DNA from 3 places in the Bradyrhizobium sp. SZCCHNS3002 genome. Region 1 is predicted to be linked to each of the others. Evidence: predicted binding sites of a transcription regulator. Region 1 holds the regulator's gene; each other region holds the start of a gene.
What was found. The regulator PhoB, encoded in region 1, activates phosphate uptake and scavenging genes when phosphate is short. The targets are predictions, from matches to a motif close to TGTCATNNANCTGTCAT.
Positions count from the first base shown of each region.

Region 1 (9,834 bases):
TGCTCGACTGGGAGCTGCCGCTCCTGACGATGAACATTGCCTACCAGAACCGCGTCAGGCTGCCGGCCAAGATCAGGGTGTTCGCCGATTTCCTCGTCGACCACATCCGGACCCATTCCGACCCTGGGATCTGGATCGAGCCGCCGAAGCCGGATTGAGCCGATGCCCCGCGTGCCGGGGGGGGGGGGGTGTTCCGAAAAAAATAAATAGCTTGCTATTTTTCGGAAGTCATGTTCTCTTGCGTGCAACCCGCCTCGAGCAGAGGGACGTACGCGTCGTCACGATACGTTGAGGTGGGCTGCGATGGACGTGACGGCTGCGCCAGACGAGCGCGGTTGGCACGGACGGCGAAGTCGTGTGGTCCTGGCCTCTCGACGCTGAGGTCAAGTTCGCGGTCGTTGCTTATGGGCACGCGCGGGCGATGGGGGCAAGAAAGCCGATCCCCAGGGAGAGCACGAAGGACACCGTAAAGCCATCGCGCGGGGAAGGCCGGGTCTGTCCGGCTGTACCTGTGGTACCTGCCGCCTGCATTCTTTTGAGCAGGCGGGCCACGGGCCTCAGCCGAGGTCCGGCCTTCCTCGCGCCCTCTCGTTTCAGGGCGATATGATCGATGCATCACCTCGGGCACGGTGTGCCGTGGGGCGCGATGACGCGTGTCATGAGGCGGCGGAGCGGCCAACCAACCTTTCCGCTGTCGTCCCGGACAAGCGCGCAAAGCGCGCGCAGATCCGGGACCCATAACCCCAGGGAGGAGTTCGAGGCACGATGATGGACCGGCCGCCAAGCCACAACCGCTGCGGAGCGGGTCCCGGGTCGGCGGCCGTCACCGCTTCCCGTCGCCGACCTTGCCTGGAACGACACCGATGATTTGGCGGCCCCTTGTGGCAACTTCCACGTCGGGCGCAGCGGCCGCATGGGGTCGATGAGGTTGCGCGCGGCATCGCCGGGTCCTCCAATCTCGTTGAGCAGTGCTCGCAAACGGCGAGGGGCGGAGGCCCGCATGAAACCCCGCCCGCGCTCCGTAAAAACTCGGGTCAAATTCTAAATATCAAGAATTATCAACGGCTTGTGACTGTCATCCGACTGTCATCGAACCTTTATAAAAGCCACACTGAGGCCCCGTAAAGCGGCCGGGGAAGCGCAATCGGGCGCAGATGGCGCTTCGCTTCCCGAGCATGGAGACCAGCTATGAATTTCGTCAAAGCTATCGTCGCTGCCGGCTTGGTCGCCGCATCGACGTCGGCGTTCGCCGCCGACATCACCGGTGCGGGCGCGACGTTCCCGTTCCCGATCTATTCCAAGTGGGCCGACGCCTACAAGAAGGAGACCGGCAACGGTCTGAACTACCAGTCGATCGGCTCCGGCGGCGGCATCAAGCAGATCCAGGCCAAGACCGTGACCTTTGGCGCCACCGACGCTCCGCTCAAGGCCGAGCAGCTCGAGAAGGACGGCCTGGTGCAGTGGCCGATGGTGATGGGCGGCATCGTGCCGGTCGTCAACCTCGAGGGCGTGAAGCCGGGCGAGATGGTGCTGGACGGCGAGACGCTCGCCAACATCTATCTCGGCAAGATCACCAAGTGGGATGACGCCGCGATCAAGAAGCTCAACCCCAGCGTCAAGCTGCCGTCGGACGCGATCGCTGTCGTCCGCCGCTCCGACGGTTCGGGTACGACCTTCAACTTCACCTATTATCTCTCCGAGGCGAGCGCCGACTGGAAGAGCAAGATCGGTTTCAACACCGCGGTCGAGTGGCCGGTCGGCGTCGGTGCCAAGGGCAATGAGGGCGTGTCCGGCAACATCGGCCAGACCAAGAACTCGATCGGCTATGTCGAGTACGCCTATGCCAAGCAGAACAAGCTGACCTACACGGCCATGGTGAACAAGGCCGGCAAGACCGTGCAGCCGACCGTCGAGGCCTTCCAGGCCGCCGCCGCGAATGCCGATTGGACCAAGGCCCCCGGCTACTACGTGATCCTCGCCAACCAGCCCGGCGACAAGTCCTGGCCGATGACGGCCGCGACCTTCATCCTGATGCACAAGGAGCCGACCGACAAGGCCGCGTCCGCCGAGGCGATCAAGTTCTTCAAGTGGTCGTTCGAGAAGGGTGGCAAGATGGCCGAGGAGCTCGACTACATCCCGATGCCTGACAGCGTCGTGAAGCTGATCGAGAAGACCTGGTCTGCCGACATCAAGAGCTGAGCTGGACGTATCGAAAATTCCCCTCTCCCGGCCGCCGGGGGAGGGGTGCTACCGGGGTTGAGGCTTGTCCAAGGAACAGGGGGCCGAATTGGCAGAGATGGCGGTTCAGACCGAAGTCGGCGACATCGCGGCTGCTGCCGGGCCCTACGACCGGGCGCGCGCGCTCAGTGCCTTCAAGCTTGGCGACGTCACCTTTTACTGGATCACCCGGCTCGCCGCGATCTCGGTCCTGTTGATCCTCGGCGGCATCATCATCTCTCTCATCATCGGCGCCTGGCCGGCGATGAAGGCCTACGGCTTCGAATTCCTGTGGACGCGGCGCTGGGCGCCGTCGGCCGATCCGCCGGTGCTCGGGGCGCTCGGCCCGATCTACGGCACCCTGGTCACGTCCTTCATCGCGATGCTGATCGCGATTCCGGTGGGTCTCGGCATTGCGATCTTCCTCACCGAGCTGTGCCCGCAATGGCTGCGCCGTCCGATCGGCATTGCGATCGAACTGCTCGCCGGCATTCCCTCGATCATCTACGGCATGTGGGGCTTCTTCGTTCTGGGCCCGTTCCTGGCCTACACGTTCCAGCCGTTCATGATCAATCTCTGCTCCGGCATCCCGGTGCTGCAGGACATCTTCGCCGGTCCGCCGTCCTATCTCAGTCTGTTCAACGCCTCGCTGATCCTGGCGATCATGGTGCTGCCCTTCATCACCTCGATCTCTGTCGACGTGTTCAAGACCGTCCCGCCGGTGCTGAAGGAAGCGGCCTACGGGGTCGGCTGCACCACCTGGGAGGTCGTGCGCAGCGTCGTCATTCCCTACACCCGTGTCGGCGTCATCGGCGGCGTCATGCTGGCGCTGGGTCGTGCGCTCGGCGAAACGATGGCGGTGACCTTCATCATCGGCAACTCGTTCCGGATCTCGTCCTCGATCTTCGCGCCGGGCACCACGATCTCGGCCGCCATTGCCTCTGAGTTCCAGGAGAGCGACGGCCTGCACCAGTCGAGCCTGATCCTGCTCGGCCTGCTGCTCTTCGTGCTCACCTTCTTCGTGCTGGCGAGCGCGCGCCTGATGCTCATGCGGCTCCAAGCCAAGGCGGGAAAATAAGCCATGTCCAGCGCAGATTCGCTCACCGCCGATACGCCGGTCAATCCGATCTATGCGCGCCGACGCCGCAGGGACATCGTGATCCGCGGCCTCTGCGTCGCCGCCGCGCTGTTCGGCGTCACCTGGCTGGCGCTGATCCTGTTCACGCTGTTCTATAACGGCCTCGCCGGCCTCAGCCTGCAAGTGTTTTCCGCCGACACCCCGCCGCCGGGCTCGAGCGAAGGCGGCCTGCGCAATGCCATCGTCGGCTCTCTGATCATGACGGTCATCGGCGTCGGCATCGGCGCGCCGCTCGGCCTGTTCGCCGGCACCTATCTGGCCGAGTACGGCCGCAACGACCGCCTGACCTCGGTGATCCGCTTCATCAACGACATCTTGCTGTCGGCGCCCTCGATCATCATCGGCCTGTTCATCTATGGTGCTGTCGTGGTGCCGATGGGCGGCTTCTCGGCGCTCGCAGGCTCGCTGGCGCTGGCGGTCATTGTCATCCCCGTGGTGCTGCGCACCACCGAGGACATGCTGCTGCTGGTGCCCAACCCGCTGCGTGAGGCGGCCTCGGCGCTCGGCCTGCCGCGATCGCTGGTGATCCGGCGCATCGCCTATCGCGCGGCGCGCTCGGGCCTGATCACCGGCGTGCTGCTGGCCACCGCCCGCGTCGCCGGCGAGACCGCGCCCTTGCTGTTCACCGCGCTGTCGAACCAGTTCTGGAGCCTCAACCTCTCCAAGACGATGGCCAACCTGCCCGTCACCATCAACAACTTCGTCCAGAGCCCCTATGCCTATTGGAAGCAGCTGGCCTGGAGCGGAGCCCTTCTGATCACTCTGGCCGTGCTCGCCCTGAATGTCAGTGCACGCATTCTCGGCGCCGAGAGGAACGCAAAATGACCGACCTGTCCGTATCCGTCAGCCAGCCCAATCCCGCCGCGCTGAACGGCAAGGTTTTGCCGGAAGCCCCCGCCAAGGTGACCGCGCGCAACCTGAACTTCTATTACGGCGATCACCACGCGCTGAAGAACATCAACCTGTCGCTGGGGACCAACCGCGTCACCGCGTTCATCGGCCCGTCCGGCTGCGGCAAGTCGACCCTGCTGCGCATCTTCAACCGGATGTACGATCTCTACCCGGGCCAGCGCGCCGTGGGCCAGCTCATGCTGGACAACACCAACATCCTCGATCCCAAGCTCGACCTCAACCTGCTGCGGGCCCGGGTCGGCATGGTGTTCCAGAAGCCGACGCCGTTCCCGATGACGATCTACGAGAACATCGCCTTCGGCATCCGGCTGTATGAGAAGATCTCCAAGTCGGAGATGGACGACCGGGTCGAGAAGGCACTGCGCGGCGGCGCGTTGTGGAACGAGGTCAAGGACAAGCTCAACGCTTCGGGCCTGTCGCTGTCAGGCGGCCAGCAGCAGCGGCTGTGCATTGCGCGCACCGTGGCGGTCCGGCCGGAGGTGATCCTGTTCGACGAGCCGTGCTCGGCGCTCGATCCGATCTCGACCGCCAAGGTCGAGGAGCTGATCCAGGAGCTCGCCGAAAACTATACGATCGCCATCGTGACGCATAACATGCAGCAGGCGGCGCGCGTCTCCGACAAGACCGCCTTCATGTATCTCGGCGAGCTGATCGAGTTCGACGACACCAGCAAGATCTTCACCTCGCCGAGCGATCGGCGGACCCAGGATTACATCACCGGCCGGTTCGGCTGACGCCGACGACATTGACTTCAGGAGATCATCATGGCCAGTGAACATACCGCCAAGGCGTTCGACAGCGATCTGCAGGATCTCACCCGGCTGGTGTCGGAAATGGGCGGCCTCGCCGAGCGTCTGATCGTCGATTCCGTCGATGCGCTGGTGCGGCGCGACATCGCACTCGGCCAGAAGGTGGTCGCCACCGACGCCGAGGTCGACAAGCTGCAGCGCATCATCGAGGAGCGCGCCGTTCTTACCATCGCCCGGCGACAGCCGATGGCGGTCGACCTGCGCGAGATCGTCGGTGCGATGCGGGTCGCCACCGATCTGGAGCGCATCGGCGATCTCGCCAAGAACATCGGCAAGCGCGTCGCGGCGCTGGAGAGCGACTTCCATCCGCTCAAGCTGATCCGCGGGCTCGAGCACATGACCGACCTGGTGCAGTCGCAGGTCAAGACGGTGCTGGACGCCTATGCCGCGCACGACCTGCCGGCGGCGATGACGGTGTGGAAGGGCGACGAGGAGGTCGACGCCATCTGCACCTCGCTGTTCCGCGAACTCCTGACCTACATGATGGAGGATCCGCGCAACATCTCGTTCTGCATCCATCTGATGTTCTGCGCCAAGAACATCGAGCGCATCGGCGATCACGCGACCAACATCGCGGAGACCGTCTTCTATATGATCGAAGGCCAGCAGATCATGGACAAGCGCCCGAAGGGCGACATGACGAGCTTCGCATCGACGATCCCCGGCAACTGAGAGAGACGGTTCTGACATGGGCGCCCGAATTCTGGTGGTGGAGGACGAGGAGGCGCTGACGACGCTCCTGCGCTACAACCTCGAGGCCGAAGGCTACGAGGTCGAGACGGTGGCGCGCGGAGACGAGGCCGACACACGGCTGAAGGAGCGCGTTCCCGATCTCGTCGTGCTCGACTGGATGCTGCCGGGCCTGTCCGGCATCGAGCTGTGCCGCCGCCTGCGGGCGCGGTCCGAGACCCGGCAATTGCCGATCATCATGCTCACCGCGCGCGGCGAGGAGAGCGAGCGCGTGCGCGGCCTCGCGACCGGCGCCGACGACTACATCGTCAAGCCGTTCTCGGTGCCCGAGCTGCTGGCGCGCGTGAAGGGCCTGCTGCGGCGGGCGAGCCCGGAGCGGCTGGCGACCGTGCTGTCCTATGGCGACATCGAGCTCGACCGCGAGAAGCGCCGCGTGGCGCGCTCGGGACGGCCGATCGATCTCGGCCCGACCGAATACCGCCTGCTCGAGTTTTTCCTGGAGCATCCCGGCCGCGTGTTCAGCCGTGAGCAGCTGCTCGACAGCGTCTGGGGCCGCGACATCTATATCGACGAGCGCACGGTCGACGTCCATATCGGCCGCCTGCGCAAGCTGCTCAATCCGGGCCGCGAGCAGGACCCGATCCGCACCGTGCGCGGCGCCGGCTATGCGCTCGATGATCGCTTCGCCAAGAGCGAGCAGGTGTAAGGGGCGATCGGGCGTGAGGACGAAGCAGGTGTGAGGCGCGAGGGAGCCCGATTGAGGAGATCGTGGTCCGCTTTCCGCCACGCCGCCGCCGTCTTGATCGTGTCTGCTTCGTGGCCCGTCACGATGTTTCGGTCCCAGCGGACGCCCTTGATCAAGACCATCATCATATCTCTAGCCGTGCTGCTCGGCAGCGCGGCGGGCGCCGCGGCCGCCGAGCTCGAAGACGCGGTCGCCGCGGCGGGAAACGGACAGCACGCCGCGGCGATGCGCCGCCTGCTGCCGCTGGCCGCCAAGGGCGATGCGCGGGCGCAGTTCGACGTCGGCTTCATGGAGGCCTTCGGCTGGGGCCAACCGCGCAACCCCGCCGAGGCGCTGGCGTGGTATCGCAAGGCCGCCGATCAGGGCCTCGCCGTCGCCCAGCATTATCTCGGCATCGCCTATGTCAACGGCGAAGGTGTCGCGAGCAATTATGGCGAAGCCGGCCGCTGGTTCAGCCGCGCGGCAGCGCAGGGCTTCGCCCAGTCGCAATACATGCTGGGCCTGATGCTGCTCGACGGTCGCGGCGTGAAGCAGGACGTCGTGCAGGGCTACGCCTGGCTGGTGATGGCGGGTCGCAGCGGCGTGCGATCGGCCGGCCGCGACGTGCAGAGGGTCAAGCTGACCGAGCCGCAGCGCGTCCAGGCCCAGAGCGCCATTGCGGCCTGGCGGCCGAAGCCGGAATCGGCGGAGGCGGGCGTCGCCGCTCCGCGTCCGGAGCAACTGCTCGGGCTCGACCGCCACATCGGCGAGGTCGTCGATCCCACCTCGTGGCCGGCGTCGTCGATCGGCGTCGTCACCGTCGCGCAATACTCGACCGGCGGCTGGTGCACCGGCACTCTGGTCGCGCCGCGCGTCGTGCTCACCGCCGCGCATTGCGTGTTCAACGGCGTCGCGCAGGTCAGCCCCGGCAATGTCCGCTTCCTGGCCGGCATGAACAGGGGCACGCCGGCGGCATCGTCGGTCGCCGACAAGCTGATCGTGGCGCCGGACTTCGTCCCGACCCGGCACGACAGATGGTCGCTCGACCGCTCGCCCGCCGATTGGGCGCTGATCGTGCTGAAGGATGCGCTGCCGTCGAAGCCGGTCGCGGTCAAGGCGCTGACGCGCGAGGAATTGCAGGCTGCGACCAAGGCTGGCGCCATTTCCGAGATCGGCTACGGCCAGGAGCGGCGCTATTCGCCGACCGGCCAGCGCAATTGCAGCGCCGGCATGACCAGCGATGCCCGGCTGCTGACGGTGCATTGCCTCGCCAATTTCGGCTATTCGGGCTCGCCGATCCTGGCCGAGGTCGGCGGGCAGCCGACCGTTGTCGGCATCTTCTCGGCGTTCCACGAGGAGACCCGGCTGATGTTCGCCGCGCCCGCAAGCCAGTTCGAGGCCGTCGTGCGGCGCGAGATTGCGGCGCAGAGTGCCTCGGCGCGGTGAAGGGGGAGGGGACGAGAGAGGTCCCGCCGCTGGTCACGATCTGTGCGCGACTGGATAGCGGGTTGCCAAGCGAGCGGGCGATCCGGCAAGTGCAGCCGATTTTTTCCTGTAGCTTTCGCCTGCAGCGGGGCTTTACCGAACTGGCCTGGCTCTTGCTATAGTTCGAGTATGACGATTGTTCCAATTGATCATCCTCGTGCCCCGCGGCTGCTGTGGTGGCGGTCGCAGCCCGGCAGGACCGTTGCGCTCGTCGCTGGGCTGGTCGCGGCCAATGCGGTGGCCTGGGCCTGGGCATTCGCGCTCTACGCCGACCGGCCCGCCATCGTCGGCACCGCGATGCTGGCCTGGCTGCTCGGACTGCGCCATGCCGTCGATGCGGACCACATCGCGGCGATCGACAATGTGGTGCGGAAGCTCGTGCAGGACGGTCGCGCCCCGCGCGCCGCCGGCCTCTATTTTGCGCTCGGCCATTCCAGCGTCGTCGTCATCGCCACCATCGTGGTGAGCCTGGTGGCCGGCGCAGATCTCTTGAGTGAGGACAGCGCCATCCGTGCGATCGGCGGCACCATCGGCACCTCGGTCTCCGCAGGCTTCCTGCTGCTGATCGCCTTCGCGAATCTGGTGCTGTTCGTGAACCTCTGGCGCCGCCCATCCCACCCCCATTCCGACATGGATGCCGCCGGTAGCGCCGGGCGGGGCCTGCTCATTCGTCTGCTGCGGCCGGTGCTCCGCGTCGTGTCCCGCGCCTGGCACATGTACCCGCTCGGCTTCCTGTTCGGCCTCGGCTTCGACACCGCCAGCGAAATCGGGCTGCTCAGCCTGTCGGCGACCGAGGCGGCGCGCGGGGCGAGCCTGGCGCATGTGCTGGTATTCCCGGCGCTGTTCGCGGCGGCGATGGCCACCGTCGACACCGCCGACAGCATGCTGATGGCTGGCGCCTATCGCTGGGCGCTCACGGATCCCGCGCGTAAGCGGCGCTACAATCTGGTCATTACCGGCGCCTCGGTCGCGATCGCGCTGGTGATCGGCGGCGTCGAGGCGGTCGCGCTGCTGACGCCCCGGCTTGGCTTCACCGGCGGATGGGCCGAGGTCGTCACTGCGCTGGGCGATGATCTCGCCAACCTCGGGATCGTCGCCATCGGACTGTTCGGCCTGATCTGGGCGGGTGCCATGCTGCTTGGCCGCCGTCCGGGCGGTTCCGAGGATGCGCCGGGTGAGGAGCTTGCCAGCGTTCGCGCCGGGGCGCTAAACCCGAGGACGAAATAGGATCGAGCGCGCGGGTACGGATGATGGCCGGCTCGGACGAAATGACCAGGATGCTGTGGCTGCAGGGCGCGAGCTGCGGCGGCTGCACGATGTCGATCCTGGAAAGCGGTGCGTCCGGCTGGTTCGACGAGTTGCGCCAGTCCGGCATTGACCTGATCTGGCATCCCTCTGTCAGCGAAGAGACCGGGGACGAAGTCGTCGAACTGTTGGAGGCGATCCGCGACGGCCGCGAGCGGCTCGATCTGCTGGTGCTCGAAGGCTCGGTCGCACGCGGGCCGCATCTGAGCGGCCGCTTCAACATGCTCGCCGGCACCAACCGCTCGATCTATCACTGGCTGCTCGATCTGGCGCCGCTGGCCGACTACGTCGTCGCCGTCGGCAGCTGCGCGGCCTATGGCGGCATTCCTGCTGCCGGCATCAACCCGACCGACGCGGTCGGATTGCAGTTCGAGGGCAGTGACATCGGCGGCGCGCTCGGCGCGGGATTCCGCTCGAAACGCGGGCTGCCGGTGATCAACGTCGCAGGCTGCGCGCCGCATCCGGGCTGGATGATGGAAAGCCTGCTGGCGCTCACCTCGGGCGATCTGACGGCAGACGGCCTCGACGCAGTCGGCCGTCCGACCTTCATCGCC
Region 1 is NZ_JAUHHY010000005.1:348,045-357,878, forward strand. Features, by position in the region: gene QW845_RS13450 (LysR family transcriptional regulator) at 1-158, shown strand, start outside; gene pstS (phosphate ABC transporter substrate-binding protein PstS) at 1,189-2,199, shown strand; gene pstC (phosphate ABC transporter permease subunit PstC) at 2,297-3,295, shown strand; gene pstA (phosphate ABC transporter permease PstA) at 3,299-4,180, shown strand; gene pstB (phosphate ABC transporter ATP-binding protein PstB) at 4,177-5,001, shown strand; gene phoU (phosphate signaling complex protein PhoU) at 5,032-5,748, shown strand; gene phoB (phosphate regulon transcriptional regulator PhoB) at 5,765-6,472, shown strand; gene QW845_RS13485 (trypsin-like serine protease) at 6,620-7,936, shown strand; gene QW845_RS13490 (HoxN/HupN/NixA family nickel/cobalt transporter) at 8,105-9,202, shown strand; gene QW845_RS13495 (HupU protein) at 9,226-9,834, shown strand, end outside.

Region 2 (9,834 bases), on a different contig from region 1:
CCCTGATGGGGCTCTGTTTGGTGCCGAGCTTGACGGCACCGGGACGATTGTCAACATGCCGGCCCGGCCGGTCAGGCATCCGCCTTTCAAGTCGGAAATCAAGAACCGAGACACCAGGAGGTCGCCTGTTCATGGCCGCGAATTCCAAGCGCGTGTTCTACGTCAAATATCTCGCGCACCCGATCTTCAGCGAGCTGCTCGCCGCACGCCCCGACGTCCGGCTCGACCGGCTGGAGAACGAGAGCTCCGAGACCGAGACGGCACCGATCCTCGCGGCGGCCCACGCCTACCAGATCGGGGCGGCCCGCGACGAACTCGCGCCGCGCTTCCATGTCGATGCGGAGCTGCTGCGCCGCGCCCCCAACCTCCTCGTCGTGTCGAGCAACGGGGCGGGATATGACCCGGTCGATGTCGAGGCCTGCACCGCGGCCGGCGTCCTCGTCGTGAACCAGTCCGGCGGCAACGCCCATTCGGTGGCGGAGCACACGCTCGGCATGATGCTGACCCTGTCGAAGCGCATCATCCAGTCCGACCGCCGGCTGCGCCGGGAGGCGGACGTCAACCGCAACGATCTGATCGGCAACGAGGTGCAGGGGCGGACGATCGGCATCGTCGGGCTTGGCAATGTCGGCCGCCGGGTTGCCGAGCTGTGCCGCGGCCTCCTCGGCATGACGGTGCTGGCCCATGATCCGTATCTCACATCGGAGGAGATCGCGGCACGCGGCGCGGAGAAGGTCGACCTCCATGAGCTGATGCGGCGCTCCGATTTCGTCTCGATCAACTGCCCGCTGACGAAGGACAGCCGGGGCATGATCGGCGCCCGCGAGTTCGCGCTGATGCAGCCGCATGCCTATTTCGTCACCACCGCCCGCGGCTTCATTCACGACGAGGAGGCGCTGCTCGCTGCTCTGAGCGAAAAGCGCATCGCCGGCGCCGGGCTCGACGTCTGGGCCAAGGAGCCGCCGCCGCCGGATCATCCGCTGCTCCAATTCGACAACGTGCTGGCGAGCCCGCACACCGCCGGCGTGACGCGGGAGGCGCGGCAGAACATGGGCCGGATCGCGGCCGAGCAACTGCTCGCCGCGCTCGACGGCGGCCGGCCGCCGCGCCTGATCAATCCCGAGGCCTGGCCGCGCTACAGCGCCCGTTTCCGCGAGGCGTTCGGAGTGGCGCCGGGCTAGCCGGGAGAGGGGGAGTTGCGGGGAGAAGATTTCATGCGTCGCAAGCCGCGGGGTGGTAATGAATCTTCTCTCCCGGGCGGCTGCGGCGACGTGGACATTGCTATTTTCCGCGCCGTCTCGACAGCCCGGCGGCGGCTGATCATTTTTCCAGAGGCGCCATGAGCTTAGGCCATTTTTTTCGCTCGGCGCAGAAGGGAAACTGGTCCGATGCGCCGGCTGAACGCCATCCTGAAGTCGACCCATGGCCGCGTCCGTCGCGCCGTCTCGCAGTTCGTCGCGATTGCCGCCGCAAGCCTGCCTTCGGTCGGAGCCTGAGCGCCGGTTCCACGAGCTGCGTCAAATATTTGCGTCGGCCGCTTGATATCGGTCAACAGCGGACGGAGAAGCGCGCTAACATCTCCTCGATCACTGCGTGAGAGGCAGGAGGTTGCATGTCGCGCTACGTCATCCATTTCCTGAAGGACGTGCTGGGCGAGAATGGCCGCCAGTGCGAGATTTGCCAGAGCACGCTGGAGGTTGAGGCCGACAGCGAAGGCGAAGCCGCAGAAATCGCAAAGTCCAGGTTCTGCGAACAGCAGGAGCTGCGCGACTGGTCGCTGCACGCCGACCGCATCGAGGTGAAGGCGGCCGACTTTCCCTCCTGAGCTGCGGCTCAGCGGCTCAGCCCAGCCGGTGCATCGCGGGCCCCGGGGCCGAGCGAGCGCTGCACCATCACGGTGTCGCACCAGCGGCCGTAGCGGTAGGCGACGCCCGGCAGCAGCCCCACTCTGGCGAACCCGAAGCGTTCGTGAATGCCGAGCGAGGCGACGTTGTCGGCGTCGATATAGCCGATCATCTGCCGATATCCTGCCGCGGCGGACGCATCGATCAGCGCCTGCATCAGCAGCCGGCCGACACCACGGCCGAGATGCTCATGGTGGACATAGATCGAATGCTTGACCGCGAACCGATAGGCCGGCCGCTTCCTGAACAGGACGACATAGGCATAGCCCACGACCTCGCCGCGGAATGTCGCAACCAGATGCGGCAGGCGATGATTGCGCAGATTCTTGCGCCGCTGCTTGAGATCGTCCGGCTCCGGCGCGCCGGAACCGGGGGCGCTGTCCTCGACCCCGCGGCGGACGTGCCGCCGGTAGATCGAGAGCATGGCCTCGACGTCCTCGTCGCGTGACGGCCTGACGAGGACCGGCGGCTCGGTCTCGCCAGCCGTGATCGTGCTGTCCATGGTTCGAATTACTCTGCGCAGACATAGGTATGGAGCCGGATCCGGCCGGACTCGTCGAGCTCCTTGTACAGCCCCTGGATCTCGACGTCGAAGCCGGGATAGGCGTTGAACGCCCGCTCGAACATCTTGAGGTAATCGATCATCGGCTGGGCGCGCGCGGAGAGCCGCTCGCCCGGAACGATGGTAGCGATGCCCGGCGGATAGACCACGAACGGCGTCGTCGCAACGCGCCCGGCGATCTGGTCGATCGGCAGGTAATCGACCTCGTTCCGCATCAGCGCACGCGCTGCCTCGCGCGGCGACATCGCGATCTCCGGCAAATGCTGCGGCTGGAACTGCTTTGCCTGCAGCGCGCTCACCTCGGCGTCGCGATAGAAACGATGCATCTCGCCGCAGAGGTCGCGCAGCCGCAGCTTGCCGTAGCGCGCAAAGCGCTTCCGGGTGAACTCCGGAATGGCGTCCTCCAGCAGCACGTTGTCATCGTGGAGCCGCTTGAAGGCGACCAGGCCGCTGATCAGGGTTCCGGCCTTGCTGGCCTCGACACCCGGCGTCAGCAGGAACAGCAGCGAATTGAGATCGTTCTTCTCCGCCACGATGCGGTTCTCGCGCAGATATTGCGCGACGATCGGCGCCGGGATGCCGTGGTCGGCATAGCCTCCGGTGGCGCGATCGAAGCCTGGGGTCAGCAGGGTCAGCTTGTTCGGATCGGTCATCGTGAAGCCGGCGGCGAGATCCGGAAAGCCGTGCCATGCGGCCCCGGGCGCGAGCTGCCAGAGGGACGCGTCGGTCGCGAGTTGGTCGGTCGAGATCGCCTCCCAGGCCACATCGTGGCTGGCTCCGGGATTGGCCGCATCGGGAATCGAGACGCGATCCGGAACGAACGGCTCGAAGAACCAGCGCCGTGCCGGATCCTTCTCCTTCTCCTCGAATTCCCTGCGCATCGCCCGGATCTTCTTGCGCAATTCGATGCCGAGTCGGATCGTGTCGTCCCACAGCACCTCGCCGGAGCGGCCCTTCATCATCTGCGCGCCGACGTCCAGCGAGGCGAACAGCGGGTAGAACGGCGATGTCGAGGCGTGCTGCATGAAGCTCTCGTTGAAGCGCCGATGCTCGATCCGCCGCCGCTGCCCCTTGATGTGGCGGTCCTTGACGTGGATCTGCGAGGCCTGGGAGAAGCTCGCGAGCTGCTTGTGGGTCGATTGCGTGGCGATGATGCCTGGTGCGTCGGGTCCGAGATCGCCGAGGCCCATGGCGAAGCGGCCGGCATAGAGCGGGTGGAACTTCATGAACCCCGCCCAGGCCTCGTCGAACATGATGTAGTCGCAGAGGTGGCCGATCCGCTTCAGGATCATCTCGGCGCTGTGGATCGTGCCGTCATAGGTGCACTGCTCGACCACCGCGACACGGAACGGGCGCGGCTTGCGCCAGGCGTCGGGATCCTTGACCAGCGGGTTGTCCCGGATCTGTTGCCGCAGGTGCTCCTCGTCGAGCAGATCCCAGCGCATCGGGCCGATCAGACCCCAGGGGTTGCGGACTGTCGGGACGTAGATCGGGACGCCGCCCGAAATCAGCAGCGCGCCATGATGGGCGGCCTTGTGGTTGTTGCGATCGAAGAGCACGAGGTCGCCATCGGTGACCAAGGCCCCCAGCACGACCTTGTTGGACGTCGACGTGCCGTTGAGGACGAAATAGGTCTTCTCGGCGCCAAAGATCTGCGCCGCTTCCTTCTGCGCGCGCAGCGCCGGTCCTTCATGTGTCAGGAGATCGCCGAGATCGAGCACGGAATTGTCGAGGTCGTCGCGAAACACCGCCTCGCCGAGATGCTCGACGAAGATCCGGCCGATCGGGCTGCGGCTGTAGAACACGCCGCCATTGTGGCCGGGACAGGTCCAGAGCTGGTTGCCTTCCTCGGCATAGTCGACCAGCGTGCCGAAGAACGGCGTCTTCAGCGTCTCGGCATATTGCTTCAGCCGGCTGATCAGGTTCTTGGCGATGAAGGCGGGCGTCTCCTCCGACAGGAAGACATAGCCGTCGATGAAGTCGAGCACCTCGACCGGCAGATCCTCGAACCGCTTGCGGCGGATCAGGAGGATGATCGGGAAGTCCAGTCCGCGCCGGCGCATCAGATTGATCAGCGACGCCGTCTTGCCCTCCAGTCCCTTCTTGCCCCAGTCGACGACCATGCAGCCGATCGCGGCGTCCGTCTGCACCGCGATCTCGGCGTCCTCCAGCTTGCGGGCCCGCACCACCTCGAAGCCCGAGCGCTGGATCTCCTCGATGATCTGGTTGAAGCGGACGCCCGCAAGATCGTCGGTTTCGAACACGGGCGCGGCGAACAGGAAGGTGAAGCGACGGGAATATTCCATGAGAGTCTTTCGGGCTGGGTGGGGCAGCCACCTGTCGTCACGTTCGATGACGGTTCAATGACAATCGGGCACTCACGGAGCTTGTCTCGGCCGTCTCGCGGTGGCAATCGTCCCGAACCCGAGTGACGCTGAAAGGATCCGCGGTGCTTCCTGAATGGATCAGCCTTGATTGTGCGGCCCCGTCCGAACTCCATCGGCAGGCGGCGCTGGAACGCCAGGCGCAGTTGACCAAGCCGTTTGGCGCCCTTGGGCGATTGGAGCAGGTGGCGGTCGAACTGGCGGCGCTGCAGGCCCTGGAACGGCCGGGGGCCGACAGGGTCCCGGTGGTGCTGTTCGCAGGGGATCACGGCATCGCGGCGCAGGGCGTGTCGGCCTATCCGCCGGAAGTGACGGTGCAGATGCTGCACAACTTCGCGGCCGGTGGTGCGGCGATCTCGGTGCTGGCGCGCAGCCTGGGCTGCCCGCTTGAGGTAGTCGACGTCGGAACGCTGGCGCATGAGCCGGTGCCCGGCGTCGTCGTCGACAAGCCACGGCGCGGCACCCGCGATTTCAGCACCGAGGCGGCGCTGACGCCGGAGGAGGTTACGTTCGCGGTGGAAGCCGGACGGCGCGCGGTGCTGCGGCAGGCCGATCACGCGCCGCAACTCGTGATCTTCGGCGAGATGGGGATCGGCAACACGACGTCGGCGGCAGCGATCGCCGCAGCGCTGCTGTCCTGTGCGCCTGTCGACACCGTCGGCAGCGGCACCGGGCTCGACGCCGACGGGCGGGCCAGGAAGGCCGCGGTGATCGCCGACGCATTGCGGCGACACGGGCTCACGGCGGGAGCGGCCGTCGCGGACATCCTGAAAGCGGTCGGCGGCTTCGAGATCATCGCGATGGCCGGCGCGATCGTCGCCGCCGCGCAGCGGCGCTGGCCGGTGCTGGTCGACGGCTTCATCGTCTCGGTCGCGGCGCTGGTTGCCGTCCGCCTCAATCCTTCCTGCCGTCCGTGGCTGTTGTTCTCGCACCGCTCGGCCGAACGCGGCCACGCCATCGTGCTCGACGTGCTCGGCGCCCGTCCTCTGATCGACCTCGATCTGCGGCTCGGCGAGGCCTCGGGCGCCGCCACCGCGCTGCCGATCATCAGGCTGGCCTGCGCGCTCCACGGGGGCATGGCGACCTTCGCGGAGGCCGCCGTCTCGGGAGCCAAGTCCTGATGCGGATCGATCTGCTGCGGCACGGGACGACGGGGCGGGATGGCCATCTCGATGGCCGCACCGATCCGCCGCTCAGCGAATCCGGCTGGGATATATTCCGGCGGCAGACGCAGAGCCAGATCTGGCGCAGCGTCGTCAGCTCGCCGTTGGCGCGCGCACGTGCGGCAGCGGAGGATTATGCGCGTCAGACCGGCTGCGCGCTGAACATCGACGCGGATTGGAGCGAGCTCGATTTCGGGCGCTGGGACGGGCGAAGCCGCCGTGACATCGCCGCCGAGTCCGGGGGGGAAGGCTTGCTCGACGCCTTTCATGCCGATCCCACAGTCCGGGCACCGGGCGGTGAGAGCTGGGTCGATCTGCGAGCGCGTGTCACGCGCGCGACTGATCGCATTCTGGCAAAGTCCGAGTCTGCGCCGGTTCTGGTGGTGACGCATGGCGGCGCCATGCGTGCCGCGTTGTCGCATCTGCTTGGCTGGCCGCTGCGCCAGCTATGGAGCCTCCGTATCTGTCCCGGCACGCGGATCACGCTCGAAGCCGGGCAGGGCGATGATGGTGTAGCTTGGGGCGAAATCGTCGAGATCATCCAGCCATGAGTCTGCGTGAATTCTGGATCGCATTGCAATTCCTGACGCGGCTACCGACCCCGCGCGTCGCGGAGTCGCGGCCGGACGATCTTGCGCGGGCGTCGGTCTGGTTTCCGGCAGCCGGACTGGTGATTGGCGCCTGTCTGGCGCTGATCGCCCGCCTTTTTCATGAGGCCGATCCGTGGATCGTCGCGCTCGCCGTGCTGGTCGCCTGGATCTGGATCACCGGCGCGCTGCATCTCGACGGGCTCGGCGACGTCGCCGATGCGTTCGGCGCCGCGCATGGCAAGCCCGAGCGCTTCGTCGCCGTGCTCGGCGATCCCCATGCCGGCAGCTTCGCCGTGGTCGCGATATCGCTGCAGATCGCCGCCAAGCTGGTGCTGACCGCCGAGCTGGCCACGGGCCCGACGGCCTGGGTGCTGCTGCTGATCCCGGCCTGGGCACGGCTGGGAACGCTGGTCTGCACCAAGACGCTACTGTCGTTGAAGCCGGGGCTCGGCGCGAGCGTCTCGAACAGCGTCGGTTGGAATGTCATTATCGCGTGGGGCGGCGTGCTCGTGATCGCCGCGCTGGCCGGCGCGGTCCCGACGCTGCTCGCCATCGTGCTCCTGCCGGCGGTCGCATTCTATTGGCAATGGCGGCTCGGCGGCATCACTGGTGATTGCCATGGCGCCAGCATCGAGGTCACGGAAACGCTGCTGCTTGCCGCCTGCGTGCTCGGCTAGAAGGCGCCGCCGAGCGCCTGCGCCAGCCGCTGCCACTCGGACTCATCGCCCGGCAGGCCGAAGCGCAGCCAGTTTGGCTGAGCCGGAAAACGCCGAACGTGGATGCCGTGCCGGGCGAGCCGCTCGGCCAATGCGGCAGCATTCGCGTTCTCGACCAGCCTGAACAGGGGTGTTCCGCCAAGAGCCCTGGAACCGAGGCTGTGAATTTGGCAGCCGGACGCGGTCAGCATCGTATCGAGCCGTTGTCCGTCGGACACCAGCCTCACGCGTGCGTCCCGCAGCCATTGGTCGTCAGCCAGAGCAATCGAACCTATCGCAAGCGCAGGTCCAGACACGGCCCATGGACCCAGCGCACGGCGCAATTGATCGGCCAGGTCCTGGGAAGTTATGGCAAAGCCGAGCCTCAATCCTGCCAGGCCGTAAGCCTTTCCGAACGATCGCAACACCAGAGTGGCTGGTGGCAAGCTCGGAATCAGGCTCGCCTCCACGGGACAGAAATCAGCAAAAGCTTCGTCTACCACAAGCAGGCCGTTGCGACGCGCGAGCGTCACGCCGAGCAAGTGGAGCGTGGCGCGTGGCAGCAATCGTCCAGTGGGATTGTTCGGGTTGACCACAATGGCGACGTCTGCTTCCGCCAGCGCATCGACCTTGTCGACCAAACGCACTCGGTGACCGCAGCGGCGCCAGCAGAGCTCATGTTCTTCGTAGGTCGGCGTAAACACAGCGACCGAACTTGAAGCGCGCAGGCGCGGCAGAATCTGCAGCAGCGCTTGGGTGCCTGCGGCCGCAACAATCGATGCGGGTGTCTGCAGGCGGTACCGTGCAGCGGCAACGGACAGCAGCGCGTCCTCGTCGGGCTTGCTGGGCAACCGTGTCCAGCTCTCAGCCGGGACCGTCGGCACGGGGTAAGGGATCGGATTGATGCCGGTCGACAGATCGATCCACGGCAGCGGTGCGTCCGGGTAGAGACGGCTGACCGCAGCGAGATCGCCGCCGTGAAGGATCGCTTCCGGCTCATCCTTATGCGTGCTAGTCGCTCTGTCGTCCATCTCGTTCCTTTACATGCCTTTCCTTCAGCGGAGATCGATGTTCGTCTCTCTCGCGCTCACGGCGCTCCTCGTCGAGGCGGCCGTGGGCTATCCCCAGGTCCTGGTGCAGCGGATCGGTCATCCCGTGATGTGGATGGGCGCGCTGATAGCATGGGGCGACCGCCGCTGGAACAGGGCAGCAGACAGCTTTGCCGCACGACGCGCGCGCGGCATTGGGCTGGTGTGCCTGCTCGTCGTCGGGATGATGGCCACCGGCCTTATTGCAGCATGGGTCGTGCAGGCGCTCGTCGGCGAGCCGGTTGCAACCATCATCCTTGGTGTGGCGGCAAGCAGCCTGCTGGCCCAGCGCAGTCTCGATACGCATGTCGCAGCCGTCGCCGAAGGATTGGAGCAGCAGGGACTCGACGGCGGCCGCCAAGCCGTCTCCATGATCGTCGGCCGCGATCCCGAGCGGCTGGATGAAGCCGGCGTCGCGCGGGCTGCGGTCGAGAGCCTGGCGGAAAACTTCTCCGATGGAGTCGTCGCGCCGTTGTTCTGGCTCGTTGTCGGCGGATTGCCGGGCATCCTGATCTACAAGGCTCTCAACACCGCCGACAGCATGATCGGTCACCTCTCGGACCGTCACCGCGCGTTCGGCTGGGCGGCGGCGCGGCTCGACGATCTCGTCAATCTGCCGGCCTCGCGCCTGTCCGCGCTGTGGATCGCAGCCGCTGCGGCCTGCATCCCCAGCGCCTCGACTTCGGCCGCGGTGCGAGCCGTTACACGCGATGCATCGAAGCATCGTTCGCCCAATGCCGGCTGGCCGGAAGCGGCGATGGCCGGTGCACTCGGACTGCGCCTGGCGGGCCCGCGCGTCTATCACGGTCATCTCGTCACCGACGCCTGGATGGGAGACGGGCGCGCCGATCTCGACGCGTCCGACATCCGGCGCGCCTTGCGGCTGTATCGGCTAGCGTGTCTGGTTCAGGCCGTGGTCGTCGCAGGACTCGTCCTGGTCAGGATCGTGTAGCCGCCTCCGGTGGTGCGGGCTGGCTGGCCAGCGCGAGGATGCGGTCGACGTCGACGTGGCGTTCAAGATGCGCCGCGAATGCATCCAACGTCGTGTCCACATCGGTCTCATAGACGAGGCCGCTCGTCGTCGAGCCGAGGCCGCGCAGCCAGTGGCTACGCAGGCCGTCGTCGGCGAACAGGCCATGTACGTAGCAGCCGGCAACCAGGCCATCGGCCGTGATGGCACCATCGCGCCGGCCATCGGAGAAGGTCAGGAAGGGGCGCTGTGTCGCCAGTCCCTCGGTGCGGCCGATATGCATCTCGTAGCCGTGAAACGACAATTGACCGTCCATCAGCGTGCCCTGGACCTCGCGCAACGCCTTGTCGTCGGTCAGGGTCGTTTCGACGTCAAGCAGCCCAAGTCCCGTGACAGAACCAGATGCCCCCTCGTGTCCGTCGGGATCGCTGATCATGCGTCCGAGCATCTGATAGCCGCCGCAGATGCCGAGCACGCG
Region 2 is NZ_JAUHHY010000019.1:60,429-70,262, forward strand. Features, by position in the region: gene QW845_RS29990 (hydroxyacid dehydrogenase) at 132-1,181, shown strand; gene QW845_RS29995 (hypothetical protein) at 1,613-1,825, shown strand; gene QW845_RS30000 (GNAT family N-acetyltransferase) at 1,834-2,406, opposite strand; gene QW845_RS30005 (Orn/Lys/Arg decarboxylase N-terminal domain-containing protein) at 2,415-4,772, opposite strand; gene cobT (nicotinate-nucleotide--dimethylbenzimidazole phosphoribosyltransferase) at 4,916-5,971, shown strand; gene QW845_RS30015 (histidine phosphatase family protein) at 5,971-6,564, shown strand; gene cobS (adenosylcobinamide-GDP ribazoletransferase) at 6,561-7,280, shown strand; gene cobD (threonine-phosphate decarboxylase CobD) at 7,277-8,329, opposite strand; gene cbiB (adenosylcobinamide-phosphate synthase CbiB) at 8,367-9,338, shown strand; gene QW845_RS30035 (cobyric acid synthase) at 9,325-9,834, opposite strand, start outside.
Region 2: the regulator PhoB is predicted to act here: its motif matches at 4,819-4,835, upstream of QW845_RS30005 (Orn/Lys/Arg decarboxylase N-terminal domain-containing protein).

Region 3 (9,834 bases), on a different contig from region 1:
CCGCTGGCGGCGACACCCAGACCTTCGCCGCGGTGCTCGGCGGCTCGGCCGATTTTGCCATCGGCGACGCGACCATGGCACAGATATCGCGTGAGAACGGCGGTCCCGGCGTGGTCGTCGGGACGGTCGTGCAACGCGCGCACTATTTCGGCGTCTCCAAGACGCTGGAGCCGATCACCGACCCGAAGGCGTTCAAGGGTCTCAGAATCGTGACCTCGCCCGAGCCGAACACCAACTACAGCGTGGCGAAGCGCCTTCTGGAGAAGGCAGGACTGAAGGTCGGTGTCGATGCGACCATCGTCCCCGTCAACCCCGGCACCGAGATCGCCGCGATGCTGGCGGGCCAGGCCGACATCGCGATCGCCTATCAGCCCAGCGTGGCCGCGGCGGAGGCGCAAGGCGCCAAGGTTGTGTTCGACTTCTCGAACTACATCGGTCCGTTCTGCAATACGGGGATCATGGTGCTGCCGACCACGATTCAGAAGGACCCCGAGATGGTGCAGGCGCTGGTGACCTCGTTCGAGGAAGCCTCGCGCAAGACCTACGCCGACCCCGCCTTCTCCAAGGAAGTCGCACGCAAGGAGTTCCCGGACCTGCCCGGCGAGGTCGTCGACAAGGCGATCGACGCCGAGCTGAAATATCTCATTCCGGCGCAGTCGGTGATCACCAAGACGGACCAGTGGGCGAACCTGATGGAAATGCAGGTCTATCTCGGCAACGCCAAGGGCTCGGTGCCGTTCGATCAGATCATCGACAACTCCTTCGCAGAGAAGGCGATCGCCAGCCTCAAATGACCGAGGTGACCGGCATGATGCAGGCCGCGCCGGGCGCCATCGCAGCGCCTGCGCCGCCGCTCGTCGTCGAGCATGTTGCCAAGAGCTACGAGCTTGACGGCGGCCGCGTGGTGCCGGTGATCGGCGATCTCAGCCTGACATTGCGAGAGGGGGAGATCGTCAGCATCGTCGGCCCGTCCGGTTGCGGGAAGACGACGCTCCTGAACACGCTGTGCGGATTGTTGGCGCCGGATGCCGGCCGCATCCGCTGGCACGGCCGCGAGGTCGCCGGCCAACCGCAGAATGTCGGCTACATGTTGCAGAAGGATCTGCTGCTGCCGTGGCGGACCGCGCTCAGCAACACCATGCTGGGACTCGAGATACATGGCGTTCCGGCCGCCGAAGCGGAGGACCGCTGCCGGGCCTTGCTCGACCAGCTCGGGCTGCACGGCTTTGCCGACCACTATCCCGCGACCCTGTCCGGTGGCATGCGCCAGCGGGTGGCGCTCGCGCGCACGCTGGTCAATGAGCCCGACGTGCTGCTGCTCGACGAGCCGTTCGCCGCGCTGGATTTCCAAAGCAAGCTCCTGATCGAGAACGACACGGTGGGCCTGGTCCGGCAGGGGCGCCGTTCGCTGCTGCTGATCACCCACGACATCGAGGAGGCGGTGTCACTCGCCGACCGGGTGATCGTGCTGTCGAAGCGGCCGACGCAGATCAAGGCGGTCTACGACATTGCGCTCGGCAGCGAGCGCCGCGACGTGATCTCGGTGCGGCAGACGCCAGGCTTCAGTGACTACGTCCGCAGCATCTGGGCCGATCTCGACGTGGTGCTGCAATGACCGCCGACATCGACGCGCCGCCGGTCCGCTCGGCACCGACACCGGTCTCCGAGGCACGGGCGGTTCGGACGCCGACACGTGGGCGGCGATGGCTGCATCTGCGCACCACGCTTGCCGTGCTCGTCACCCAGCTTCTCGTCCTGGCGGCCTTCCTCGCCTTCTGGGAATATGCGACCGGGCAGAACAAGGCTGCCGCCTTCATGTTCGGCTCGCCGTCCGCCATCCTCAAGTTTCTCTCGCAGATGGCCTATGACGGCAGCCTGTGGCGCGATACCTCCGTCACCGGGCTGGAGACGCTGCTCGGCTTCTTCGTCGGCAACTGCATCGGCACATTGATCGGACTGTCGCTGTGGTATTCGCGCTTCGTCTCGCGCGTGGTCGAGCCGTTCGTGATCGCGCTCGGCTCGATTCCGATCATCGCGCTGGCGCCGATCATCATCATCTGGTTCGGCACCGGGCTGATCTCGAAGGTTGCGATGTCGACTTTGTCGGTCGTGATCGTCGCCCTGGTGACCTCGTACAAGGGTGCCACCGGCGTCGATCCCGACCAGATCAATTTGTTCCGCACTCTCGGCGCGTCCAAGTTCCAGATCTTCCGCAAGCTGGTGGTGCCGGCGTCGCTGACGGACATCTTCGCGGGGCTGAAGCTCACCGTCGGCTTTGCCCTGATCGGCGCGATCGTCGGCGAGTTCATGTCCTCCTCCGAAGGGCTGGGGCACGCCATCTTCAAGGCCGGGTCGCTCTATATCATTCCGAAGGTGTTCGCCGCGCTGGTTGCGACGATCGCGCTGGCGCTGGTGCTGACTTTTGCGGTCGGCAAGATCGAGCGGCTGCTGATGCCGTGGCGGCGGCAGCCGCGATGATGCAACGACGTTGGAGATAGCAGGAGTGATCATGTCAAAGCGCATCGGCAAGGCCGGCAACATCAAATACGCGCTGTCGGGCGACAATGAGTTCATCGCGACCGTCGATCCCGGTGAGATCTTCGTCGTCGAATGCGCGATCAATGTCAACGACGGCACCATCCGCGCGCTCGGCCAGCAACTGGTCGAGAGCGACGTGACGCTGCCCTACGTCAACGGTGCGACTGGCCCGATCGAGGTGCGCGGCGCCAAGCCTGGCGACATGTTGCGGCTCGACATCATTGACATGGAGCTCGACCGGCTCGGCTTCACCGCGCTGTGGCCGGGCATCGGCATGTTTCCGGACTGGGTCCGGCGCAAGGAGTTCGGCATCCAGACCCGCGTCGTCGCGGTCGAGGACGGCCACGTGCTGTGGAACGAGCATGTGAAGCTTCCGGTCCGGCCGATGATCGGCGTTGCCGGGGTCGCGCCGGTGCATGGCGCGGTGCTGACGGTGGACAACGGGCCGCATGGTGGCAATCTCGACGTTCAGGAGATCACCTCCGGCAACTCGGTGTTCTTCCGCGTCAACAAGGACGGCGCGCATCTTTTCCTCGGCGATTGCCACGCCATCCAGGGCGACGGCGAAGCCAACGGCATGGGCGCGATCGAGATCGCCGCGAACCTCACCGTGAAGGTGTCGTTGGACAAGGCTCCGGCGCGGCTGAACCATCCGCGAATCGAGACGCCGACGCACATCTGCACGCTGGGCTGCGCGCGCCCGCTCGAGGACGCGATGCGGATCGCGTTCGAGGAGATGATCAACTGGCTGGAGGACGATTGGAGGATTCCGGCGCCGGAGGCCTACATGCTGCTCGGCCAGGTCGCCGAGGCGCGCTGCACCCAGGTGGTCAATCCGAAATACACCTACATCTGCAAGGTCAACAAGGCTCTGCTCGCCGGCTATCACGGTTGAAAACCGAAACTGATTGAAAGGAGACGATCATGGATCTGGGATTGGCCGGCCAGAGCGTGCTGGTGACGGGCGGCAGCAAGGGTATTGGCCTTGCGATCGCGGAATTGTTCGCCGAGGAAGGCGCCGGTGTCGCGATCTGCGCGCGCGACGGCGACGCAGTCGGCAAGGTCGTGACGACACTTGCGTCGAAAGGCGTGAAGGCGTGGGGGCAGGGCGTCGACGTCGCCGATCCCGTGGCGCTGAAGGGCTGGGTCGACGGCGCGGCAAGGGAGCTGGGCGGAATCGATTGCGTGGTCTGCAACGTCAGCGCGCTCGCCGTGGGCGACTCTCCGGAGACCTGGGAGAAGTCCTTTCGCACCGACATGATGCATACGGTCAACGCGATCGCGGCAGCAATTCCTTACCTGGAGCAGTCGAAGTCGGCCTCGATCGTCATCATCTCCAGCGTGTCGGGCTTTGAAGTCGATTTCGCCGCCGGATCCTATGGCGCGATCAAGGGTGCGCTGATCCATTACGCCAAGGGCCTCGCGCATCAACTGGTCGGCAAAGGCATTCGCGTCAACGCGGTGTCGCCGGGCAACACCTATTTCGAGGGCGGCATCTGGCAGAACATCGAGAATGGATCGCCTGACCTGTTCAAGACCGCAATGGGCTTGAATCCGACGGGGCGCATGGGAACAGCCCAGGAGGTGGCCTACGGCGTCGTGATGCTCGCAAGCCCGCTCGCAAGCCGCATTTCGGGAACCAATCTGATCATCGATGGCGCCCTGACGAAGGCGGTGTAGGTCCGACGAGATTGCCGGTCGCGCTGTTCGACCGGCAGGCGCGGCCGCACCATGCGGCCATGCCGAACCGACGTCCCTAGATGCGCTGGACGGCCGTGAGCGGCCAGTCTCCGATGATGCCGAACCGCTGGCGGGCGTTGGGCTGGCGGAACAACACGATCCGGTCGATCCGGAGCTCTGTCAGCGACAGCGCCGCAAATCTCTGCTGCAGCATCGTCAGGATCGGCCGGCGTCGTTCGTCGGACAGCCGGCAGGTCAGCGTCATGTGGAAGCGGAAATCCTCCATGACATAGGGATAGCCCCAGCGATCGAGATGATCGCGCTGTCGTGGTGTCAGCAGGTCCGGCTTGCGCCGTGCACGGTCCGCGGCGGTCATCGGCGCGCGAAACGGCTCGAACGCCCGGACACAATCGGCTGCGAGCTGTTGCAGCGCCGGCGAGGGCTCGCCAGGGATCATCGCGACGAAGCCGCTGATCGAGTCCACGATGGGACGAATGATCGGAATGGCGCGCGGCCTTGCCGCGAACTCCGCACAGGCGTCGCGGAGCGAGGCTTCGCTCTGCGCATCGGCCAGTTCGAACGGCGCCTTCAAAGTGGCGTGGAAGCCATATTTGCGCGGGTCCGCGCTCAGCTCGGCCCAATCGGGAACCGCGCGAACGACTTCTTCCGGAAAGCTCGGCTCGTCGCCGCTCCAGGCGTCGTAACCCAGCAGGCTCGCGCCGAATCCGGCCAAGCCCGTCGTCGCCGCCGGGGCGTAGTAGATCGCGTAGCGGGGCGCATCGACCATGATCTGCTACTCCGCCGCGATGGTGCGCACGGGCACTGCGTTCAGCCGATGGGTCTCGGCCAGATAGACCAGCCGGCCGGACGCGATGACGGCGACGACGCGGGGGCGCAACGGCACGCGGTCATCGACCAGAATGACGTCGGCGCGGCGGCCTTCGGCCAGCGTCCCGCGGTCCGCCAGTCCGGCCGCGCGTGCGGGGCCGCCCGAGATCAGATCCCAGGCGCGTGCCAGCGGCAGAACGCCGTCCGCCGCGAGCCGATACGCCGCCAGCAGCGGCGCTGGATAGTAGTAGTCGGAGGCCAGCACCGAGCAGAGGCCCTTGGCGATCATGTCGCTGGCTCGCGTCCACCCGGTATGGCTGCCGCCCCGAACGACGTTGGGCGCGCCGAAGACGATCGCGTCTCCGCCCTGAGCGGCCTCGCGCGCAGTCTCCTCGTTGACCGGAAATTCCGCGATGGTCACGCCCTGGCTGCGAAACGCCTTGCGCATGGCCGGGCTGTCGTCGTCGTGCGACAGCATGCGGACGCCAGCCTTGCGTGCGATGTCGGCCAGCCGCGCGATCGAGGCTGGAACGGCATCCGCGCGAGAGGCGATGCGCGCGACCAGCCGGTCGAACTCCGCGCCGGGCAGGCCGGTGCGGTCGACCATGCGCTGGCGCTTGTGCGGCGTGTCCAGGCTCGCGACCGTCGAGTCCATGTGATCGTTGAAGGCGAACAGGTCGACGCGCCGATCGGCGAGCCACTGGCCGATTTCCTCCTCGTCGTCGAGATTGAAGGTCTCGTGGCGCAGATGAAAGCGCGTGTCGGCCGCGAGCTGCGGGCGCAGCGCTTCGATCGATTCGAGCAGCCGCCGCGCATTGTCGGCGCTGCGCAGGCCCGGCTCCCATGACCAGGTCGTTGCGTGGAAGACCGTGGTGATGCCATTGCTGACGGCCTGGCGGTCGCTGTCGATCAGCGCGACGTCGGTCGGGAAATCGACCCCGGCCCGCGGCATCATCTGGCGCTCGAACGCATCACCGTGGATGTCGACGATGCCGGGGAGCACGGTGAGCCCCTCCGCGTCGAGTTCGAGACCTGACCGGCACCCCGGTGTCCCGATGCCGGCGATGACGTCGCCGGATATGATCAAGGAGGTGTCCACGAGCTCTGTGTCGACGAGGCAGCGGCCCCGCGAGATTGAGATATCGGTCATGGGGCGGCACTCTGCCGTACCGGGACGCGGGCGTCGAGAGCGGCCTCGTATTTATCCAGGAACGCGGTGATCTCGAGCTTGCGGAAATCGGGCAGCGCCGCGCGCAGCGCCTCGTGCTTCCAATCCCACCACGCCAGATCGAGCAGCCGCTGCTCGACCTCGCGCGGAAACCGGCGCTTGACCGGGCGCGCCGGATTGCCGGCGACGATCGTATAGGCCGGAACGTCCTTGGTGACGATGGCGCCAGCCGCCACGACCGCGCCGGTGCCGATGTTGCGGCCCGGCAGCACGATCGCGCCATGGCCGATCCAGACGTCGTGTCCGATCCGGACATGATGCTCTCGCCGCCAGGCGAAGAACTCGGCATCGTCGGGCTCGCCTGGAAAATAGGCGCTGGCGCGATAGGTGAAATGGGCCTGCGTCGCCCGCTGCATCGGGTGGTTGCCCGGGTTGATCCGGGTCATCGCCGCGATCGAGCAGAACTTGCCGACCGTCGTGTAGGTGATCTGGGAATCGTTGACCACGTAGGAGTAGTCGCCCATCGTCACCTCCTGCAGGATGGTGCGGGCGCCGATCTCGCAATAGGCGCCGAGCGTCACGTCCTGGAGCTTGGCCGAAGGGTCAACGGTAGGTTCAATCGAAAGCAGCTTGCCGGCCATCTCGCATCCTGTCTCTACGCCTGTGAAGGTGTTGGGTCTCCCCTATGACAGAGGCGTGACATCTGCATGACTGCCGACCGGCATGTGGACGGATGTGGCGCCGCAGTGTTGCTGTCACATAACTGTAGAATCGAGACGTTAGCGATAGGCCAAAGCGAGGCGTCTGGAGAATTCAATGCTGGTGGTGGATGGCCTGACGTGCCGTTTTGGCATGAAAGCCGCGGTCGACAATGCGTCCTTCTCTGTTGCACCCGGCAGCTTCGTCGGCGTGATCGGGCGTTCCGGCGCGGGCAAGTCGACCCTGCTGCGGTCCATCAATCGCCTGAGTCCTGTGAGCGGCGGCCGCATTCTCTTCAAGGATCTCGATGTGACGGCGCTGCGCGGCCGCGACCTGCGGCAGTGGCGCGCGCGCTCGGCGATGATCTTCCAGCAGTTCAATCTGGTCGGCCGATTGGACGTGCTCACGAACGTCCTGATGGGGCGACTCGCCGAAATCCCGTCGTGGCGCTCTCTGGCGCAGCTCTGGCCGGCGGCGGATGTTGCCATGGCGCTGTCCGCGCTCGAGCAGTTCGACATGGCCTCCCTCGCCGCGCAGCGCGCCGATCAGCTTTCGGGCGGGCAGCAGCAGCGCGTCGCGATCGCGCGCGCGCTGGTCCAGAATCCGGAAATCATCTTGGCCGATGAGCCGATCGCCTCGCTCGATCCGCGCAACACCAAGATCGTCATGGACGCGCTGCTGCGCATCAACAAGCATTTCGGCATCACCGTGATCTGCAATCTGCACTCGCTCGATCTGGCGCGCGGCTATTGCGACCGATTGATCGGAATGGCGAATGGTCGGGTCGTGTTCGACGATCTGCCGGCGGCGCTCACCGGCCAGATCGCGCGCGAGCTGTACGATCTGGAGGCCGACGAGGTGATGCCGCCGGCAATGCCCAAAGCTCCCGAATCCGTTCCGGCTGTCGGCAAAGTTGCCGTCGCCTGATTGCCTGCGTGCTGCGGGCGCATCTGTCGTGTCAATCCTGACATCGTCCCCTGAAACTTGAAGGACGTTCCATGATCAATCGTCGTCTCATTCTGGCCGGTTTGGCCGCTCTGTCGTTCGCTTCGTCCGCCTCGGCCGAGGACTGGCGAACCAAATATCCGGAGATCACCTTTGCCGCGATCCCGGCCGAAAACGGCTCGGGTGTCGTCGAGCGTTACACGCCGTTCGTGAACTATCTTTCCAAGGAGCTCGGCGTCAAGGTGACGCTGCGCGTCGCCAATGACTATGCCGCGGTCATCGAGGGCCAGCGCGCCGGCAACATTCACATCGGCTATTATGGTCCGGCCTCCTTCGCCCGCGCGCGCGTGACGGGCGTCAAGACGGACGCTTTCGTGATCGACGTCAACTCGGACGGCTCGAAGGGCTATTATTCAGTGTTCTACGTGCTCGCCAAGAGCCCGTACCAGAAGCTCGAGGATCTGAAGGGCAAGAATCTCGGCCTGGTGGACCCGAACTCGACCTCTGGCAACAACATGCCGCGCTTCAAGATGAGCCAGATGGGCATCGACCCCGACACCTATTTCTCCCAGGTCATCTTTACGGGCAGCCACGAGAACGCCGTGCTTGCCCTGGCGCAAGGAACCGTCGACGTCGCCGCAAACTGGTGGAACAACGGAGATGACTCCAACCTGACCCGCATGCTCACCAAGAACATGGTGAAGTCGGCCGACGGCACGCCGCTGAAGAAGGAAGATTTCCGCATCATCGGCAAGTCGGACATGATCATCAACTCGCCCTACGCCTATCTCAGCGACCTGCCCACCGACATGAAGGCCGCAATCAAGCAGGCCTTCCTCGACGCGGCAAAGAAGGATCCGGAAGCCTTCGCCAAGCTGTCCGACGGCAAGAACAAGCCGTGGGAGGCGATCTCGACGGAGGACTACAACAAGACTGTCGAGCTGATCAAATTCGTCGACTCCCTCCGCAAGAAGGGCTCGTAAGCGTTGCATCGGGCCGGCGGTACCGCGTCCCCGAACCCCCCGCCGGCCGATTTGCGCCCTTGCACCGACAAACATGTCGTCAGCCGTCGCCATCCTGCCTGAACAGCAGCTCGAACCTCTGCAGCGCGCCTACCGCAAAGCGGTGGCGCGCAAGCGTCTGCGTGCAGTGGTCGTGCTGGTTGCGTGCGGCCTCGTGCTGTTCGTTTCAGCCATCGGTTCGGAGGTCAACCTCCGAACGCTCGTCACCTATCTCGGCAACTTCCTCAGCTATTTCGACCGGCTCTTCACGCTCGACGACGGACACCGGGTGTGGACCAACCTGCCGGAATGGTTCTGGGGTCTGCGCAAATGGACGCGGCTTCTCGGTGAGACGATCCTGATCAGCTATGTCGGAACCATGCTCGGCGCCGTCCTGGCGTTTGCATTGAATTTCCTCGCGGCCGAGAACACCTCTCCTGCATCCTGGCTGCGCTTCGCGGTCCGGCGCCTGCTCGAGTTTGCCCGCACGGTGCCGGGCATCGTGTTCGCTCTGATTTTTGTCATGGCCTTCGGATTGGGGCCAATGGCCGGCGTATTCGCCATCGCGATCCACTCCTGCGGTGCGCTCGGCAAGCTGTTTTCGGAGGTCGTCGAAAACGTCGACATGAAGCCGGTCGAGGGAGTCCGCGCGACCGGTGCCGGCTGGCTGTCCTGCATGCGCTTTGCCGTCCTGCCACAGGTCGTCGCAGGCTACACGAGCTACACGTTGCTGCGGTTCGAGATCAACGTCCGCGAGGCGTCGGTGATGGGCTTCGTCGGTGCGGGCGGCATCGGCCAGGAGCTCGTCGTCGCGATCCGCAAGTTCTACTATTCCGACGTCAGCGCGATCCTCGTTCTGATCATCCTGACGGTGTTTGTCATCGACATTGGCACGGGGCTGCTGCGCAGCCGTCTCTTCGGCAGCGAAGGCCGGGCATGATGCGAAAGCTGGACGAGATCGATACCGCCGCGCTG
Region 3 is NZ_JAUHHY010000010.1:172,790-182,623, reverse strand. Features, by position in the region: gene QW845_RS22090 (ABC transporter substrate-binding protein) at 1-794, shown strand, start outside; gene QW845_RS22085 (ABC transporter ATP-binding protein) at 812-1,615, shown strand; gene QW845_RS22080 (ABC transporter permease) at 1,612-2,478, shown strand; gene QW845_RS22075 (acetamidase/formamidase family protein) at 2,510-3,433, shown strand; gene QW845_RS22070 (SDR family oxidoreductase) at 3,463-4,218, shown strand; gene QW845_RS22065 (DUF1045 domain-containing protein) at 4,295-5,005, opposite strand; gene QW845_RS22060 (alpha-D-ribose 1-methylphosphonate 5-triphosphate diphosphatase) at 5,012-6,196, opposite strand; gene QW845_RS22055 (DapH/DapD/GlmU-related protein) at 6,193-6,855, opposite strand; gene phnC (phosphonate ABC transporter ATP-binding protein) at 7,031-7,840, shown strand; gene phnD (phosphonate ABC transporter substrate-binding protein) at 7,912-8,841, shown strand; gene phnE (phosphonate ABC transporter, permease protein PhnE) at 8,915-9,799, shown strand; gene phnE (phosphonate ABC transporter, permease protein PhnE) at 9,799-9,834, shown strand, end outside.
Region 3: the regulator PhoB is predicted to act here: its motif matches at 6,900-6,916, upstream of phnC (phosphonate ABC transporter ATP-binding protein).